Regions from separate parts of the Clostridium sp. TJA085 genome, predicted to be linked through region 1. Evidence: riboswitches for the same ligand, from Rfam matches in the RefSeq annotation. Region 1 holds a riboswitch; the other holds the start of a gene.

Region 1 (9,906 bases):
AAATGGTTCAGTTTTTGCAATTGAAGGTATAACAAGTAAAGATGGAAGAATCTTTGGTAAGATGGGGCACTCAGAAAGAGTTGGGGAAAATCTTTATAAAAATATATTAGGAAACTTTGATCAAAAAATATTTAAAGCAGGAGTAAATTATTTTAAATAAAAGAGGTGTTTTATAAATGAAAGTAGCTATATTTTTTGGGAGTAAATCAGATATAGAGATTATGAGAGGAGCTGCCAATGCTTTAAAAGAATTTAATGTTGAATATGAAGCGTTTATTTTATCAGCACATAGAGTACCAGAAAAGTTAATTGAAACATTAAAAGAAATAGAAGATAAAGGGTGTGAAATAATTATTGCGGGGGCAGGTCTAGCGGCACATCTTCCTGGAGTTATTGCAAGTCATACAACAATTCCAGTCATTGGAGTTCCGGTTAAGGCAGCACTTGAGGGGATGGATGCACTTCTATCAATCGTTCAAATGCCAAAGGGAATACCAGTTGCAACAGTTGGTATAAATAATAGTTATAATGCAGGAATGCTTGCTGTACAAATGCTTTCACTTAAATATCCTAATATAAAAGACGATTTAGTTGACTTTAGAAGAAGAATGAAAAAAAGGTTTATAGAAGAAAATTCAAAAGGAGTTGATTTATAATGGAAAAATTAGAAATGTTATATGAAGGAAAGGCAAAACAAATATTTAGAAGCAAAAATGAAAATGAAGTTATAGTTCATTACAAAGATGATGCAACAGCTTTTAATGGAGAAAAAAAATCTCAAATAAATAACAAAGGTATTTTAAATAATTCAATAACATCAAAAATTTTTCAAATGTTAAATGAATCTGGAATAAAGACTCATTTTATAAAAAAATTAAATGATAGAGATCAGCTTTGTAAAAAAGTTTCTATAATTCCACTTGAAGTAATAGTTAGAAATGTGGCAGCTGGAAGTATGGCAAAGAGATTAGGAATTGAAGAAGGATTTAATCTTAAAACTACAGTTTTTGAACTATCATATAAAGATGATTCTTTAGGAGATCCACTTATAAATGATTATCATGCAGTAGCAATTGGAGCTACAACTTTTGAAGAGCTTAATAAGATTTATGATATGACAAATAAGATAAATGACTTATTAAAAGAATTTTTTAAGAAACAAAATATAAATTTAATAGATTTTAAAATAGAATTTGGAAGAGATGAAAAAGGAGAAATTTTACTTGCTGATGAAATTTCACCAGATACATGTAGATTTTGGGATGCAACAACAGGAGAAAAATTAGATAAAGATAGATTTAGAAGAGATTTAGGAAATGTAGAGGAAGCATACAAAGAAATATTAAATAGAATTAAAGGGTAATTTTAAAAAAAGAGAGGTATTATTTTATGATTAATTCTAGAGAAGAATATATTATAGATCCTCAAAACGATAAATTTAAAGATGAGTGTGGAGTATTTGGGGTTTATTCAAAAGATGGGATAGATGTTTCAGAATTAACTTATTATGGTCTTTATGCACTTCAACATAGAGGGCAAGAGAGCACAGGAATTGCAGTAGCAAATGGAGAGGAAATTATTGCACATAAGGGGCTTGGAATAATCACGGATGCTTTTAAAAATGATGATATAGAATTTTTAAGAGAAAAAAAAGGAAATATAGCAATAGGTCATGTTAGATATTCAACTGCAGGAGCTAAAACAATTGAAAATTCACAGCCTCTTTTAAGTAGTACAAAATTAGGTCAAATAGCAACAGCTCATAATGGAAATATAGTAAATGCTAATGTTATAAGAGAACTTTTAGAAGATGGTGGACATGTTTTTCATACCTCAGTAGATTCAGAAGTTATTACAAGTCTTATAGCAAGAGGAGCAAAAAGAGGTATAGAAAAAGCTGTAATCAATGCTATATCAGCAGTTAGAGGTTCTTTCGCTATGGTTATTATGACAAAAGATAAGCTTATAGGAGTTAGAGATCCAAATGGAATAAGGCCTTTATGTATTGGTAAATATAAAGAGAATTATATATTATCTTCAGAAAGTTGTGCATTAGATTCAGTAGGGGCAGAATTTATAAGAGATGTAAATCCAGGTGAAATAATAATAATAGATAATAGTGGAATTAAAAGTTATAGATATTCAGAAAATACTGTTTGTCAAACTTGCTCATTTGAGTATATATATTTTGCAAGACCTGATTCTACAATGGATGGTCTTGATGTTTATAGTTGTAGAGTTAAGCAAGGAGAAAAACTTTATAAGGAGCATCAATTAGAAGCTGATGTTGTTATTGCAGTTCCTGATTCAGGAATACCAGCAGCTATGGGGTATGCAAAGGCTTCTAATATACCTTATAATATTGGATTTGTTAAAAACAGATATATAGGAAGAACTTTTATAACTCCTTCACAAGAAATGAGAGAAAGAGCTGTTGCTGTAAAACTTAATCCTTTAAAAGTAAATGTTAAAGGAAAAAGAGTTGTTCTTATAGATGATTCTATAGTTAGAGGAACAACATCAAAACATTTAATTGAATCATTAAGAAGGGCTGGAGCTAAGGAAGTATATTTTTTAGTTGCTTCACCAGTAGTTAAATATCCTTGTTATTTTGGAATAGACACTCCATATAGAAGTGAACTTATAGGCGCAAATAAATCTTTAGAAGAAATAAAAGATGATATTGGTTGTGATTATTTGGGATATTTAAGTTTAGAAGGAATGTATGATAGTTTTAATGGAAGAAGAAATTTTTGTGTTGGATGTTTTAATGGAATTTATCCAGTTTCAGCACCTATGGAAGATATAGAAGATAATCTTGAAAGGTAGGGTTTGAGCAATGATAACTTACAAAGAAAGTGGAGTAAATATTGAAGAAGGATACAAATCAGTTAAGCTTATAAAAGAATATGCAAATAAAACTATGGGGGAATTAGTTTTAAATGGTTTAGGTTCATTTGCTGGAATGTTTGAACTTCCTGAAGGATATAAAAAGCCTGTTTTAGTATCAGGAACAGATGGAGTTGGAACTAAACTTGATATAGCCTTTAAAACTAAAAAATATGATACTGTTGGAATTGACTGTGTAGCTATGTGTGTAAATGATATTTTATGTCATGGAGCAAAACCATTATTTTTCTTAGATTATATTGCTTGTGGAAAATTAGATTCTAGAGTTTCATCTGACTTAGTAAAAGGAGTTGCAGAAGGATGTATGTTATCTGATACTTCTTTAATAGGTGGTGAAACTGCTGAGATGCCAGGGTTTTATAGAGATGGAGAATATGATATAGCAGGATTTGCTGTTGGGATTGTAGAGAAAGACAAAATAATAAGTGGAAAAAATATAAAAGCTGGTGACAGTCTTATAGGAATTGCATCATCAGGAATACACTCTAATGGATATTCATTAGTTAGAAAATTATTTAAAGATTTAGATGAAAATTTTGATGGACAGTCTATATGGAAAACTTTACTTAAACCAACAAAAATATATGTAAGACCAATACTTTCTCTTCTTGAAAAATATGAAATAAAAGGTATGGCACATATAACTGGTGGTGGCTTTATAGAAAATATTCCTAGAATGTTTAATGGAAGAGAATTAACTGCTGTTATAAAAACTGACAGTTATCCATTACCTAAAATATTTGAGGAAATAATTAATCGTGGAGTAGAAAAAAGTCATATGTACAATACCTTTAATATGGGAATAGGTTTTGTAATTTGTATTGATAAAGAGGATACTGAAAATATTTTAAGAGATTTATTAGAGATGGGAGAAGTTGCTTATGAAATAGGAAGTATAACTTCTGGAGGTGAAGGGATTTGTTTAAAATAGCAATACTGGCATCAGGAAGTGGAAGTAATCTTCAAGCAATAATAGATAGTGTGGAAAATGGTTTTTTGAATTGTAAAATAGAGATGGTTATAGGAAGTCGTGAAGGTATATATGCAATAGAAAGGGCTAAAAAACATAATATAGATACGTTTATTGTATCTAAAAAAGAATTTGGAGATAAAGTTTCTTATAAAATATTAGAATTAGTAAAAAAGAAAGAAATTGATTTAATAGTTCTTGCAGGATATCTTTCTATATTGGAAGGAAAATTATTAGAAGAATATAAAGACAAAATAATAAATATACATCCATCATTAATTCCTTCATTTTGTGGTGAGAGAATGTATGGATTAAATGTTCATAAAAAAGTTATACAAAGTGGAGTAAAGATATCTGGATGTACAGTCCATTTTGTAAATAATGAGATAGATGGTGGAGAAATAATATTACAAGAAGCTGTTAAAGTTTATTTTAATGATACTCCAGAAATACTTCAAAATAGAGTTTTGAAGAAAGAACATAAATTACTTCCTTTAGCTATTAAATATATAAGCGAAGGAAAAGTGAAAATTAAAGAGGGTAAAGTAAATATTTTAAAAGGAGAGGAATAATTTAATGAAAAAGAGAGCTTTAATTAGCGTGTTTGATAAAGAGGGAATATTAGAATTTGCAAAGTTTTTAATCAATAGAAATGTTGAAATAATATCAACTGGTGGAACATATAAGTATTTAAAGGAAAATGGAATTTCAGTAATTGAAGTTAATGAAATTACTGATTTTCCAGAAATGTTAGATGGAAGAGTTAAAACATTACATCCTAATATACATGCAGGTATATTAGCAATAAGAGAAAATGAAGAACATATGAATACGCTAAACAAAAAAGAAATAAGTACAATAGATTATGTTGTTGTAAATTTATATCCATTTTTTGAAAAAGTTCGTGAAAATTTAGAGTTTGATGAAAAAGTAGAATTTATTGATATTGGCGGCCCAACAATGCTTAGAGCTGCTGCTAAAAATTTTAAAGATGTAGTAGTTATATCTGATAAAAATGATTATAAAATTGTAATGGATGAAATGGAAAAAAATAATGATGTTTCTTATAAACTTAGAAAAAAATTAGCAGGAAGAGTATTTAATTTAATGAGCGCTTATGATGCTGCAATTTCAAACTTTTTATTAGATGATATAGAATATCCGGAATATCTTTCAGTTTCGTTTATAAAAAAACAACAATTAAGATACGGTGAAAATTCTCATCAAAGTGCTGCTTTTTATGAATCAACTATGCTAGATGGGGCAATGAATACATTTAATGTTTTAAACGGAAAAGAACTTTCATACAACAATTTTAAAGATGTAGATATAGCTTGGAAATGTGCTAATGAATTTGATGAACCATCATGTTGTGCATTAAAGCATAATACACCATGTGGAGTGGCAGTTGGAAAAGATACTTACCAAGCTTATATTAAAGCTTATGAAGTTGATCCTACATCAATATTTGGAGGAATAGTAGCTTTTAATAAAAAAGTTGATAAGAGAACAGCTGAAGAGATGATTAAAATTTTCTTAGAAGTTATTGCTGCACCAGAATATGATGATGATGCATTAGAAATATTAAAGCAAAAGAAAAATTTAAGAGTTCTTGAATTTAAAAATCTTCCAAAAGATGATAAGTATATGGTTACAGTTGATGGAGGAATATTAGTACAAGAAGAAGATAAAAATCTTTTTAATGAATTAAAAGTTGTTACAGAAGTAAAACCAACTTCAGAAGAAATGAATGATTTAATATTTGGAATGAAGGTTGTAAAATATGTTAAATCAAATGCTATTGTAGTAGCACATGATGGAATTGCATTAGGTATTGGGGGAGGACAAGTTAATAGAATTTGGCCAACAGAAGATGCTCTAAGAAGAGGAAAGGGAGCAACAATTTTGGCATCAGATGCATTTTTCCCTTTTAGAGATGTTGTAGATAAAGCAGCTAAGTATGGAATAAAAGCAATAATACAACCAGGAGGTTCTTTAAGAGATCAAGAATCTATAGATGCATGTAATGAACATGGTATATCAATGGTGTTTACAGGTATTAGGCATTTTAAACATTAATTAAAGCTTTTTAGAATATAGTAAAAGGGGTTTTAAAATATGAATATACTTTTAGTTGGTTCAGGTGGAAGAGAACATGCAATAGCATGGAAAATATCAAAAAATAAAAAGGTAAATAAAATATATGTAGCTCCAGGTAATGGGGGTACTGCAATTGAGGATAAATGTGAAAATGTAAATATAACTGATATAGAAAATCTAATAAAGTTTTCAAAAGAAAATAATATAGATTTAACTATAGTTGGACCAGAAGAGCCTCTTATAAATGGAATAGTAGATAGATTTGAAGAAGAAGGATTAAAAATTTTTGGACCTAATAAGGCTGCTGCAATGCTTGAGGGGAGTAAAGCTTTTTCAAAGGACTTTATGAAAAAATATGGAGTGAAAACAGCAGAATATAATGTATTTTATGATGTGTATAAGGCAAAAAAATATTTAAATAATTGTAAATATCCAGTAGTAATTAAGGCAGATGGAGTTGCAGCTGGAAAAGGTGTTGTTATATGTAACAATAAATGTGAAGCTTTAAAGTCAATTGAAGATTTTATGGTATTAGATGTATTCAATGGAGCAGGTAAAAAAGTAGTAATAGAAGAATTTTTAGAAGGTATTGAAGCATCAATTCTTTCTATAACTGATGGTAATACTATTGTGCCATTTATATCAGCTAAAGATCATAAACAAATATATGATGAAAATAGAGGTCCAAATACAGGTGGAATGGGAGTTATTTGTCCTAATCCATATGTTACAGATGAGGTATTAAGAGATTTTAAAGAAAATATTATGGATAAAACACTAGAAGGAATAAAAGAAGAAGGATTTAATTTTAAAGGAATAATATTCTTTGGGGTAATGATAACTAATGATGGTGTAAAACTTTTAGAATATAATGTAAGAATGGGAGATCCTGAAACACAATCAGTTTTAGCTCTTATGAAAAGTGATTTTTTAGATATAATATATTCAGCTATGAATGAAAATTTAGAAAGTTTAAATATAGAATTTTCAGATGAAACTTGTATAAATGTAGTTATGGCGTCAGAAGGATATCCTTTAGAATACGAAACTGGATATAATATAAGTATTGGAAATGTTGATGATAAAGTGTTTATTGCAGGAGCTAAACTTGAAAGTGGTAACTTAGTTACAAGTGGTGGAAGAGTTTTATCTGTTTTAGGAATAGGAAATAATATTGAAGAAGCAAGATATAAAGCTTACAAAAATATAGAAAATATAATTTTTAAAGGAGCTTATTTCAGAACTGATTTAGGAATAATAAAATAATGTTAGTTAAAATAAATACTTGAAAAGCTTATAAAAATATAGTACTATTTAATAGTAAAAATAAATAGGCAAACTTAGAGAAATTTAAGGACGCAAAGCTATAGGGACTAAGGTTTTTATTTTAAAAACTATGTTAGCCAGTTGCCAAAAAGTAAACATACTTTTTGTTTTTAATTCAGAATATATGTAAATACACAATATATTTATTTTAGTTTAGATTTTGGCTACTCTTATTTTGAGTGGTTTTTTTTTATAATTTTTTAGATATGCCCAACAATTTAAATATTTATATATAATTAATAAAAGCGATAAAACTAATATTAATAGTTTTTATCGCTTTTATTATTAATGTATTATTTAAAAATATATACTTGATTAATATATGTATTAGTACGAAAATAAAATAGATTAGTAATTTTTGTATATTTTATTATTTAATTAAAAATATTATTTAATTAAATATAATAAGGAGATGTAAATTTAGTATATGAGTAAAAAAAGTCTAAAGAATATAATTAATTCTAAAGAGGCTAGAAAGTATTTAGAGAGAATTGAAAATATTGAAATATTACAAGAATTATATAAAGTAAAAAAGGATAAAAATAATTTGAATATTATAATAAAAAATATACCATTTGCTATTATCTTAAAAGATAATAATAGTTCAATACTTGAAGTAAATGATAATTTTTTGAATTATTATAATATTAAAAGAGAGGATATTATTGGGCAAAATTGGAGATATGAATTTAAAAAAGAACTCATAGAGAAAATAATATTAGAAGATAAAATGGTTATTAATAAAAGGGATAATATTCAATTTATTAGAGAAAAAATAATAAATGGAGAATTGAGAACAATAGAAGTTCATAAAATTCCAGTTTGGGACAATAAAAATAATGTTATAGGAATAGTTGTTATTTACATGGATATAGTTAATTTTGAAGGTTATAGTGATGAATTAAGAAAGTTAATATTTACTGATTCACTTACGGGATTAAATAATAGACGAAGTATATATACATATTTAAAAAAAATTAAGAAAGATACAGAGTATGCTTCATTAATTTCCATAGATATTGATGATTTCAAAAAGGTAAACGATACCTTTGGGCATTATTGGGGAGATAAAGTTTTAGTATTGATTTCTAATATATTTAAACGGGTTTGTAATGATGCTTTTGTAGCACGAATTAGTGGAGATGAATTTATAATTATTTATAAAGATGTAACTAACGAAAAGTTTTTAATAAAAAAGGTTAAAGAAATTATAAAGACTTTAAATTATCAGTTTAGAAAAAGAGAAAAAATAAATTCAATATCAGCAAGCTTTGGAATTTTAACGGATAAAATTAAAGATAATAAAATTGAAGATTTATTAAAAAAAGCAGATTTTGCTTTATATAAAGCTAAAATTAGAGGTAAAAATCAATATGCCTTTTACACTAAAGAATTTGAGAAAGAAAGATTATTTAAATTAGAAATAGAGAGAGAACTTAAAAGAGCTTTAAAAAATAATGAATTAGAATTATATTATCAGCCACAATATACTTATAATAAAAAAATAATAGGATTTGAAGCTTTACTAAGATGGAATAATGAAAAATTTAAGAATGTTCCTGTTGAAAAAATAATCAGTTATATAGAACAAGTTAATATGATAAATATATTTGGAAAATATATATTAAAAAAAGCATTAGTATTTTCAAAGGAAATAAATAAAAATAGAGAAGATCCTATAATTGTATCTGTAAATATTTCGGAAATACAAATAATGTATGAAAATTTTACAGATATAATTGAAAATTTATTAAAAGAAATAAATATAAATCCAAATCTTTTAGGTATAGAGATTACAGAAAACACTTTAATTAAAAATATAAAGTTTAATATAAAGAAACTTAAAAAGTTAAAAAAATTTGGAGTTAAGGTTTATTTAGATGACTTTGGAAAAGGATACTCATCATTAAATTATTTAATTAAATTACCTATATCGGGTATAAAAATAGATAAAGAATTTATACAAAATATGAGTAAAAGTGATGATTATAAAAAATTAGTAAAGTTAGCTGTAGATATAGGACAGTCATTAGAAATTAAAGTTGTTGCAGAAGGAGTTGAAACATACAAGCAACTTCACATATTAAAAGAAATGAATGTTGAATATATACAAGGATATTTATTTTCAAAACCTTTATGCGAAAAAGATGCTAAAAAATTAATTAATAAATTGAAATAAAAGCTTTGGATATAAATTTTAAAAAAGATGCTATAAATTTTTTGCAGCATCTTTTGTTTTATAATAAGACTTTATTTTTATATATTTTTTTCTTAGAGTGTTGTATTATTTTAATATAATAAATTTAATTATGTATAGACATAATTTATTTTAGAGAGAAAACAAAAAGTAAGGTGTGAACTTAATGGAAGAATTAAAAAGAGCTATAAAAGAAATTACAAATGAAAAAGCTTTTAAAATAGTTATAAGTAATAAGATGAACAAAGAAATAGAATATAAAAAGATAAATATTGAATTAAAAGAAAAAAACAATAAAGAATATTATCAAATAGAAAAATATACAGATAAACAAGTTTTTCATGAAAATATTGAGAAAGATAAGTTTGAAGGTAAGCTTTTAGAAATAATAGAAGAAAATTAT
Region 2 (9,906 bases), on a different contig from region 1:
TATTAGATTGTATTAAAAACTTATTTTCATCTAACTTTAAAGGTTTTTCTCCATTTAATGCCCTTAATTCATTAAACTCTGATAATGGAATAGCCTTTATATTTCCCATATGCCCATTCTCAATGGTTTCTTTTATATTTCCATTCGCATATTCTCCCAATAGACTATTAAAACTTACTTTTGTATCATAAAGGTTTATGTAAGCATACTTATCTCCACTTATAATTTTAAACTTAGTTTTATCTAATATATTTTTAATTGAATCTTTTTTATTTTTATCAAAATATGCAGTAACTGAAGCATCATATTTAGCAATATTATCAATATTTTGTTTCTTAAAACCTACACCTGTTGATAATATACTAATAGTTAAAAATAACATTAAACAAATAACTGCCATTGATATAAAATTTGTGTTTATCTTGCTATTCATTTGTCTTAAAGTAAATATATTTAATTTTTTTAAATATATTTTTTTATTTTTTTGAATTATAACTATTAAGAAGCTTGTTAAGCCATAGAAAAATAATACTGTTCCTACTATTCCTAAAAGTATTGATATTTTAAATTCAGGTTTGGTAAAATCTAATCCAATTTTAAGTATTAATTTATAAGCAAATACTATCATAACTATTGAAATTATAAAAAGAATTCCTGCAATAAAAGGGTTCTTAATTTTGTTCTTTTCTCCCTTTTTATGAGCATTAAGTAAATCAATAAGCTTATATTTTGAAATATTAAATGTATTAAATATCATAACTATTAAAAATATAACACCAAAATATATTATTGTTTTTATTATTGAATTTACAGATACTATAAATTGGTATTTTATTATATTTACTTCAAATAATTTTGAAGTAATAATCGCTAAAAGCTGTGATATTAACATGCCTGCAATAAGTCCAATAATTAATGAACCTATACCTATTAACAGTTCTTCTATAACTAAAAGTTTTGACATTTTTCCTTTGCTCATTCCAAGAGACATATAAAGACCTAATTCCTTTTTTCTTCTTTTTATAAGAAAGTTATTCGCATATATAATAAGTCCACCAAGTATTACTGATACAAATATTGATATGTATGACATTCCATTTGACATAAGCTCTAAATATTGTTTGTTAATACCCATCATGTCTTTTTGGGCATCAATTGAATTAAAACTATAAAATATACATACCGCAAATGTTAATGTTAGAAAATATATAGTATAATCTTTAAAACTTTTCTTTACATTATTTATTGCTAACTTAAAATACATTAGTTTCCCCCCCTAGAAGAGTAACAACTTCAATTATTTTATCAAAGAATTCTTTTCTAGAATTATTTCCTTTTGTTACTTCATTGAATATTTTTCCATCCTTTATAAATAAAATTCTATCTGCATAACTTGCTGTGAATGGATCGTGGGTTACCATAAGTATTGTTGCTTTTAATTCTTTATTTATCTTTTCAAAACTTTCTAATAATTGTCTTGCTGATTTTGAATCAAGTGCTCCTGTTGGTTCATCAGCCAATATTAATGTAGGATCAGTAACAATTGCCCTAGCTGATGCAACTCTTTGTTTTTGACCTCCTGATACTTGATATGGATATTTTGATAAAAGTGTCTCTATTCCTAATTTTTTTGATACATCTTTAACTAAATTATCTATTTCTTTAGGTTTTCTGCCTTGTATTGTTAAGGCTAACGCAATATTTTCATAAACAGTTAGTGTATCTAATAAATTATAATCTTGAAATATAAATCCTAGCTTATCTCTTCTGAATTCTTCCAATTTCTTTCCTTTTAATCTTGTTTCATCTTCCCCATCTAAAAGTATTTTACCTGTAGTTACTGTATCTATTGTTGAAATACAATTTAATAGTGTTGTTTTACCACTTCCTGATGCTCCCATTATTCCAACAAATTCTCCTTCTGTAACATCAAAACTTATTCCATCTAATGCTTTTGTAACGTTATCTTTATTTCCATAATATTTTTCTATATTTTTAACTTCTAATATATTTTTCATCAGTATGCCCTCCTTGAAATTATCTTATGTGTATATATTAACTTCTTTACATATAATCTCATATTTATTTATATTTCATTTAACTTACATTTTCGTAAGACAAAATTTGTAAACATTTAAATAATTAAATAAATTTAACCCCTTTTTTATATTTAAATATGTATAATCTTATTATAACAATTTACAAATTTATTATTTGAGGTGATATAATGCAAAAAACAAAAGTAATAGCTACTTTAAACAAATCTAATTTTAATAAAGAAAGCTTAAAGACATTAATTAATCATGGTATGAACGTAGCAAGAATAAACTTATTGCATTATTCATATGATGAAGCAAAACTTGCTGTTAAGCTTTTAAGGGAAGTTGACGAAGAATTAAATACAATTACAGCAATTCTTATAAATATTAAAGACAATAAAATTAGAACTAACTCTTTTATAAATAGTGGCTTTGCTCTAAAGAAAGGTCAAAATTTTTCTTTCTTATGTGGTAGTGAAATTATTGGAGATGATACTAGGTGCTCCATATCAAACTCATATCTACATAAAATTTTATCCCCTTCTGATAAACTATTTATAGATAATGGTCTTGTTCAATTTGAAGTTATTGAAATTCAAGGACGTGAAATTAAATGCAAGGTTATAGTTCCAGGATTTATATCTGCAAATAAACAATTAAATTGCTCTAAGATAAAAGAACAAAAACCTCTAATTACAACTTTAATGGAAAAAGATATTGAATTTGCTTGTAATATTGGTGCTGATTTTATTTCTGTATCTTCTGTAAGAACTAAAAATGATATATTACTATATTTTGATAAAATATTAGAATATAGAAAAAGCTCAATGACTCAATTATTATGTAATGTTGAAAATATTGATTGTATCAACAATATTGATGATATACTAAGTTTTTGTGATGGGGTTATTATTTGTAGAAATGAAATGGGTATAACTATTAAATACGAAGAAATACCAGCAATTCAAAAAAATATAATAAATAAATGTATTAAAAATAATAAAATATCTATAGTTGCTAATCAAATATTAAGTTCAATGATTACATTTAATAAACCTAATCGTTCTGAAATAAGCGATATATTCACAATAATATCTGATAATGCTGATGGAGTTATGCTTACAAGATCAACATCTATAGGTAATAATCCAATTGAAGTATTAGATACATTATGCAAATTATTAAAAGATGGAGAAAACAAATTAGAAATTAAAAATAAAATATTAGAAGAATGTATAAATAAAACCTTAGGATATGATGATATAATGTATTCTTCTATAGTCAATATGGCTAATAACTTTCCAACTAAAGCTATATTAATAAATACTTTAGATGGTAAAATGATTAAATCTATATCAAAATACAGACCTAAAGCTAATATAATTGCAATAACACCTAATAAGGAGGTTGCTAGAAGTTTATTATTACAATACGGTGTAACACCTTTTGTATATAATGATTTTATAAGCGATAATAAATTTTTAGATGATTGTAGAAACTTTGTATTAAAAAATAAAATTGCAAATAGATTGGATACTATTATAGTACTTACTTCTAATAGAGATTCATCATTTAAAGATAATACTTTAAAAATAATGACAGTATAAAATTAAATTTCTTCACATAAAAAGAAAGAGCATATTGCTTAATTAAGATTTACTTAATCAAACAATATGTTCTTTTATTTTATTGGTGTAGTCTTATTTATGTAATTCTTTTTCTTTTATTTTGTTAGCCATTTTTTCTTGTTCTTTTCTTAATTCATTTGTTTTTGTTTTTTCTTTTTCAATGACAACTTCATCATATCTTTTTTGACTCATAATTATCATCCCTCTCAACATCTTGTCCAAATCTTGTCTTAATATTAACATCTATTATAAATGAGGTAAAATATCCTTTAGTTAATATTATCTTTTATTTGTTTATTTTTCGTATTAAAGTTAGTTTAAATAAAAAAAAATATATTTAATGTTCTAATATCTAATGTATTCTTGCTTTTAATATATCTTATTATTTATTTTACATATTATTAAAGTTATTAACTTAAGTTTATCTATAAAATACTATAAAAGTTTTCATAAAAAATAAGGTATTTACTCAATTTAATTGAAGTAAATACCTTAGTATATAAATATTGCTTTATGGGCTTATATTACTTACATTTTTCAAATGTATTTCTTATTACATCACTACTATTAAAAAATTTAAGTGGATTAGATTCATTAACTATATTTATTTTTATCACAGGATTATTATTACCTATCTTTTTCCCGTTTAAAGTTACATTACCATCATCTGACATACCAATTTCAAAAGCATCTTTATTCAAAGAAATAACTTGATTATCTACTGTTAAAGATTTTATGTTATAACCTTGAAAATCACCTTCATTAAATTTATATGTTCCCCTTGTAATATTATTAATAGTAAACTTCTCATTGTTATAAATATCAACATTCCAATTTTGATTAGTAAATTCTACAGGAATATTGCCATTATAATTTTGAGACATATTAAATGAAAATAGTTGAGCTGAATCTATACTTTTTCCAGTTGAATCAATAACATTTTTTAATATTTCTACTTTTGGTTTAATAACTTTAACCTTGGCAGTACTTTTTAAATTTAAACTTGGTATATCCTTATTAGTTATTTCTAAAGTATAATTAGTATCTTCTTTCATTACTATATTATTTTCTTTAAGATTATTATTTTCATTAAACTTTCTACTTTGATTATTTACTACTATTTTATTTCCCTTATCATCTGTCCATGTATATATATACCCATTTTTAGGACCATACTTAATAACTAGCTTATTTATTAAAGTATTTAAATTTATTTTATCTCCATATAATACAATTTTATCTTGTAATTTTAAATTATATGAATTAGGAACATTTACTCTAGGTACAGGAAACTCTTCTATAAATTTTTTATCATTAATTGGATTTATATATTCTATTGTTGCTTTTTCATTAGTATTTATTGCACCATCTATATTCATATAATCAATATCATTTGTTACGTTACCAAAGTATGAATTTTTTGCCTTAATTCTAAAAGAAAAAGTTTTATTTTGTTTTGTAATTACTTGATTTTCCCAAATAACTGTGTTTCCTTTTACTACTCCACCATTTGTTACACTACCATCAACTATTTCAAAATTATCAGGAACTACATCCTTTATAGTTACATTTTCTACCGAATTTATAATCTTTTCATAAATTTTATTATAAACTTTATTTATATCATTTACATCATCTATATAAATTACACCATTTTTACTATTTTTATCTATTTCCTTATTATAATTCTGTATTCCAGATAGAAATTTTTCTGACATATATTTATAGTATCCGCTTAAACCTAATGTATCACTTTTAAAACCTAATGATATAAATTTAGTATCATTATTTTCTTTTTCTAATCCTTTATAAGTTTTTAATGTTTGATTAATAACATTTTCAAAATCATTACCTTCATAATTTATACTTGCATTAGGTAATCCATCAGTAAAAAATATAACATACTTTCCTCTTTTGCTATCTTTAATCTTTTCCAATTGAGTTTGAACCTTATCTAAAGCAGATTCAGCATCAGTTCCTCCACCTGCTCCTATATCTTTTATTTTATTTATTGCTGTATTTTTATCTGATGTAAAATCAACTAACAAATCAGAATCTGAAGGTATACCAGATTCTATTAAATATCCATTATAAAGATGGTTAACTAATACCCTTCTTTCACTTTTAGTTCCATAATTTATATATCCCCAATAATAATTAGTATTATTATTAATATAATTCTTTGTATCAATATATATTGGTATATTTTTATTATCTTGATAATTATATATTTTACCTAATATCCAACCATTACTTGCATCCTTAATATCTTTTATAATGTTATAACTTTGTGAAAATGTTATTATAGATATTCTATTATTTTTATCTGAAAGCAACTTGTCTGCAAATGTAGTTGCAGCATATTTTAAATTTTCTTCAGCATTATTATATAACATACTTCCTGATTTATCTAAAACTAATATTACATCTTTAGGATTTGACTTTGTCGCTCCATTAAATGAAGCATTTAAATTTATAGTATATTCTCTATCTTTTAATTGTTTTTGTTTATCACCTTTGTGATAATATTCTGCTGTTTTACTTATAGTAAATAAACTTTTATTATCTGTTTTTCTATTATCTGCGTTAACACTCAATGGAGTAATATTAAAAGTAAAAAAAGTGAATATTACTGTCATTGCTAAAATAACTTTAGATTTTTTTCTTTTATTATTCATTAGTAAAATCACTCCTTACTCTTTTTTATCAATAAACTTAGATTCATCAACTTTCCAAGCTTCTTTTATTCTTTTAATATTAATCTCTTTTTGGTTCTCTTTTGTTTCATCTAGATGTATTATACTTTCAGTAAATACATCAACAGATAAATTTTTTATATCATAATCACCATCTAAATTTTTTATATTATCACTAACTTTTACACTATCTAGTAATTTTTTTGTAGAAGATTTAGGATTTAATACTCCCTTATAATAATAATAATCCCCTATTTTTGCCCAACTATCTAAATTAATAATATTTAAATCAACTGTGCTTTTACCATTAACTTGTATAGGTAATCCATTTTTCCATACTGGAACTATTTTAACTCTTATATAAGCAGGTAAGCTTCCTGTATTTTCTACATAAACTTCTTTTTTTATAGTATCATTTTTATTATATTTACTAGGGTGAAAATTTTCCTTAGTAGTAACTTCATATTTAGCAATTTTAAAATCATTTTTCACTTTATCAGAAGATGTAAAAAATGCATTACTTGCAAAGCTGATTAAACTAATTAAACTAACTAACGCTATTCCAATTGTTGCAATTATAATTTTCTTCTTTTTAATCATACTTTTCCTCCTTTTTAAGAAGTATCCTTAAATCGTATAACTCTTATATATAAATAATTTTAAATCCCATCACTACTACTTACTAAATTTCTTATCTTTTTTTAAAACAGAAATAATTCCTATTGAAGCAATTAATATACCTATAAAATAAAAATTTTCGTAACCAGTTTTAGGTAAAATACCATTCATTTTTTTATTATTTAGATTATAATTATTTTCTTTATTAATCATTTGCTCTGGAATTTTTATAGCAGTAAATATCCAGTCAACTTCAGCATGTTTATTTTTGTACTCATTTCCGATTGTTTTCCCATCAAATACAGCTTCAGCTTCAAGCTTTTTTTCTTCTCCTGGCTTAACATTACCAAGGAAAATCTCATTACTTAACCCATTTTTACTAGCTATTGGACCATTATATATAATATTGCCATCATACTTTACAATTAAATTTATCTTTTTTAATAAATCATATTTTTCTCTTCTAGTAACTCTTTCAGCTCTTACATATATATCATAAGAATCTTTATGAGAATTTTTAAGAGTCATTGTTCTTTTTACACTATCCCCAGGAAGCATATTATATTTACATAAAAAAGGTTCATCACCATTAACAAATACTATTCCATTAGCATCTCCTACCAATTTAACATTAGGGGGAAGCACCTCTGCTGCCTCCCCCTTAATTCCAGTAAGTAATATAATTGATAGGGTTAATACAAAAGCTTTTAAAATATTTTTCATATATTATCACCCTACTTTTATATTTATTTAATTATTTAGATACTCCGCCTAAATCTTTAATAGCTTGAGGTGCTTCTTTCCACCCATCACTTACAGCTCCATTTGATGCTTGGATACCATCTGCTGTAACTACAACGTCAAAGCTTAAACCTTTATAGAAGTTATCTGCTTGTCCATCTAATGTAACACTATTTAATAAAGCACTTGTTGCATCTCCTGGCTTAAGAATTCCATTATAATAATAAATTCCTTTTCCCCCATCAATCCATTTTCCTTTTGAGTTATCTAGGTTATCTCCAAAGTTTAATTTAATTAAATCATCATTTAAAACAACTTCTTCAGCTCCTACTGTTCCTTTTGCAACTATCTTATTATCTTTTACCCAAACAGATGTTATTTTATTTCCATTTGAATCCTTCCAAACCTTTTCTAATTTAACTTTTACAAGTTGATCATAATTTGCTTTACTATCAACCTTTACAAGTTTTCTTACTTCTGTTCCTGGAAGTACACTTTTAGCTGTTTCTTTATCAAAATTCTCATTTATTTTTATTCCTGCATTTGGATCACTTGGATCAGTTGTTGATACTGTTGAAAATTTATTTGTTACACTGTCTTGTGATGTAAACCAAGCTAATGATCCTATTGATAATGATGCCACTACTGCGACTGCCGCTATTGCACTAATAATTTTTTTCTTTTTCATTTGTTAATCCTCCGTTTTACTTTATTTTATATTTTTAGAATATAATGTAAGGATTAGCTAAGAAAATAAGCTAATCATGTAGAATTAGCCGGTTGCACTACTAGCTCCATATGTTCCAAGTGCCCATATACAGAACATACTTCAAAGCTTCTATAAAATTTTAGTTTTAATTGCATTAGTCTTAATTAATATATTTTTATATAAAAAAAGACTAATCTATATTTAAAATAATATAAATTAGTCGGTTGCACTACTAGCTCCACATATTCCAAGTGCCCATATACAGAATATGTTTCAAAGCTCCTAAATTTCATTTTTATAATAAAATGTTATCATTTAGTTTTTTATTATACAATAGTTTTTATATTTATTTTACTTTATTAACACTTTGTTAAATTTATTAATAAAATATATTTTTATTATTTATTTCTAACTTTATCGATAACTGTACTAATACCAAATAAGGCCAAAATAAATATTATTACTATAACTAAATTTCTTTGAATAAATTGAGATATATTTCCTAAATAAGGTATATGGAACATTACCTTTCCTATAACTTGCATATTTTTAACTGGAATTGGATCAGCTGTATTATTTGCATCTCCTTTTGTTATAAATTCAGTTCCATTATTTACAACCTTTTGCACTCTATGAGTTGTTATTGTCTTGCCTGTTGAGCCTCTAAATGTTATTACATCTCCAACTTTTATTGATTGATCTGTACCATTTTTAACTACCACTAAACTTCCTGGATTTATATTTGGTTCCATACTACCAGTCATTATATAATATGTACTATAACCTAATATACTTGGATGTTTTCCTTCTTTTTCACCCATTATATTAAAGATTGATAAAACTATAACTGCAACTATAAATAAATAAAATATAATATTAAGTACAGTTTTTATTGGATTTTTCTTTTTTAATTGTTTTTTATCTTTCATTTTTCCCCCTAATGATTAAATTATAAAAATAATTTAGCATATTCAATTTAATATTTATATGTTTTTTAAGTTTACTATATTTTTGTTAATATTTATTGTATTTTTGGTTTATAATCTATAAATTATACAAAAAAGAAGCTACCAAATATTTGATAACTTCTTTCTACATTACCTCTTAAACCAATCCCCACTTTTAACTTTTAATAACTTATCTTCTTTATTTAAAATAGATTTTGTATTATATTTATAAAAATATGCTTTTTCTTTAGTCCCATCCTCTAAAGAAACTTCAACAACCTCTCTTAAATACTCTGAATTTTCATCTAAAACTTTAAAATTTTCTAATTCATCTAGTTCAAATAAAGTTTTATTAAAATTTTTAAATGTCATTAATTCACCAGCAATTTCTTCTTCCCCACAAATTACTGCTGGATATCCCTTATTTTCTATATGGAACAATTCCCCATAAATTGTCCCCTTTTTTAACCCTTTAACCTTACCCTTTAATAATTTCTCATAGTTGAACATCCCACTTCTAAGACTTCC

What was found. Region 1 has a riboswitch for cyclic di-GMP ahead of AC4FQW_RS04715 (sensor domain-containing protein). Riboswitches for the same ligand answer to the same signal wherever they lie in the genome.
Region 2: linked by a shared signal. The riboswitch ahead of AC4FQW_RS08710 (BsaA family SipW-dependent biofilm matrix protein) and the one ahead of AC4FQW_RS04715 (sensor domain-containing protein) in region 1 are both predicted to bind cyclic di-GMP.

The regions. Positions count from the first base shown of each region.
Region 1 is NZ_JBZEEZ010000001.1:900,314-910,219, reverse strand. Features, by position in the region: gene AC4FQW_RS04755 (phosphoribosylformylglycinamidine synthase) at 1-160, shown strand, start outside; gene purE (5-(carboxyamino)imidazole ribonucleotide mutase) at 177-656, shown strand; gene purC (phosphoribosylaminoimidazolesuccinocarboxamide synthase) at 656-1,363, shown strand; gene purF (amidophosphoribosyltransferase) at 1,390-2,829, shown strand; gene purM (phosphoribosylformylglycinamidine cyclo-ligase) at 2,840-3,841, shown strand; gene purN (phosphoribosylglycinamide formyltransferase) at 3,829-4,452, shown strand; gene purH (bifunctional phosphoribosylaminoimidazolecarboxamide formyltransferase/IMP cyclohydrolase) at 4,457-5,959, shown strand; gene purD (phosphoribosylamine--glycine ligase) at 5,999-7,246, shown strand; cyclic di-GMP riboswitch class I at 7,304-7,395, shown strand; gene AC4FQW_RS04715 (sensor domain-containing protein) at 7,734-9,485, shown strand; gene AC4FQW_RS04710 (class I SAM-dependent methyltransferase) at 9,670-9,906, shown strand, end outside.
Region 2 is NZ_JBZEEZ010000002.1:310,261-320,166, forward strand. Features, by position in the region: gene AC4FQW_RS08680 (FtsX-like permease family protein) at 1-1,264, opposite strand, end outside; gene AC4FQW_RS08685 (ABC transporter ATP-binding protein) at 1,254-2,018, opposite strand; gene pyk (pyruvate kinase) at 2,228-3,646, shown strand; gene AC4FQW_RS08695 (vWA domain-containing protein) at 4,192-6,345, opposite strand; gene AC4FQW_RS08700 (hypothetical protein) at 6,361-6,963, opposite strand; gene AC4FQW_RS08705 (LPXTG cell wall anchor domain-containing protein) at 7,039-7,704, opposite strand; gene AC4FQW_RS08710 (BsaA family SipW-dependent biofilm matrix protein) at 7,736-8,410, opposite strand; cyclic di-GMP riboswitch class II at 8,491-8,571, opposite strand; cyclic di-GMP riboswitch class II at 8,641-8,724, opposite strand; gene AC4FQW_RS08715 (signal peptidase I) at 8,830-9,360, opposite strand; gene AC4FQW_RS08720 (gamma-glutamylcyclotransferase family protein) at 9,529-9,906, opposite strand, start outside.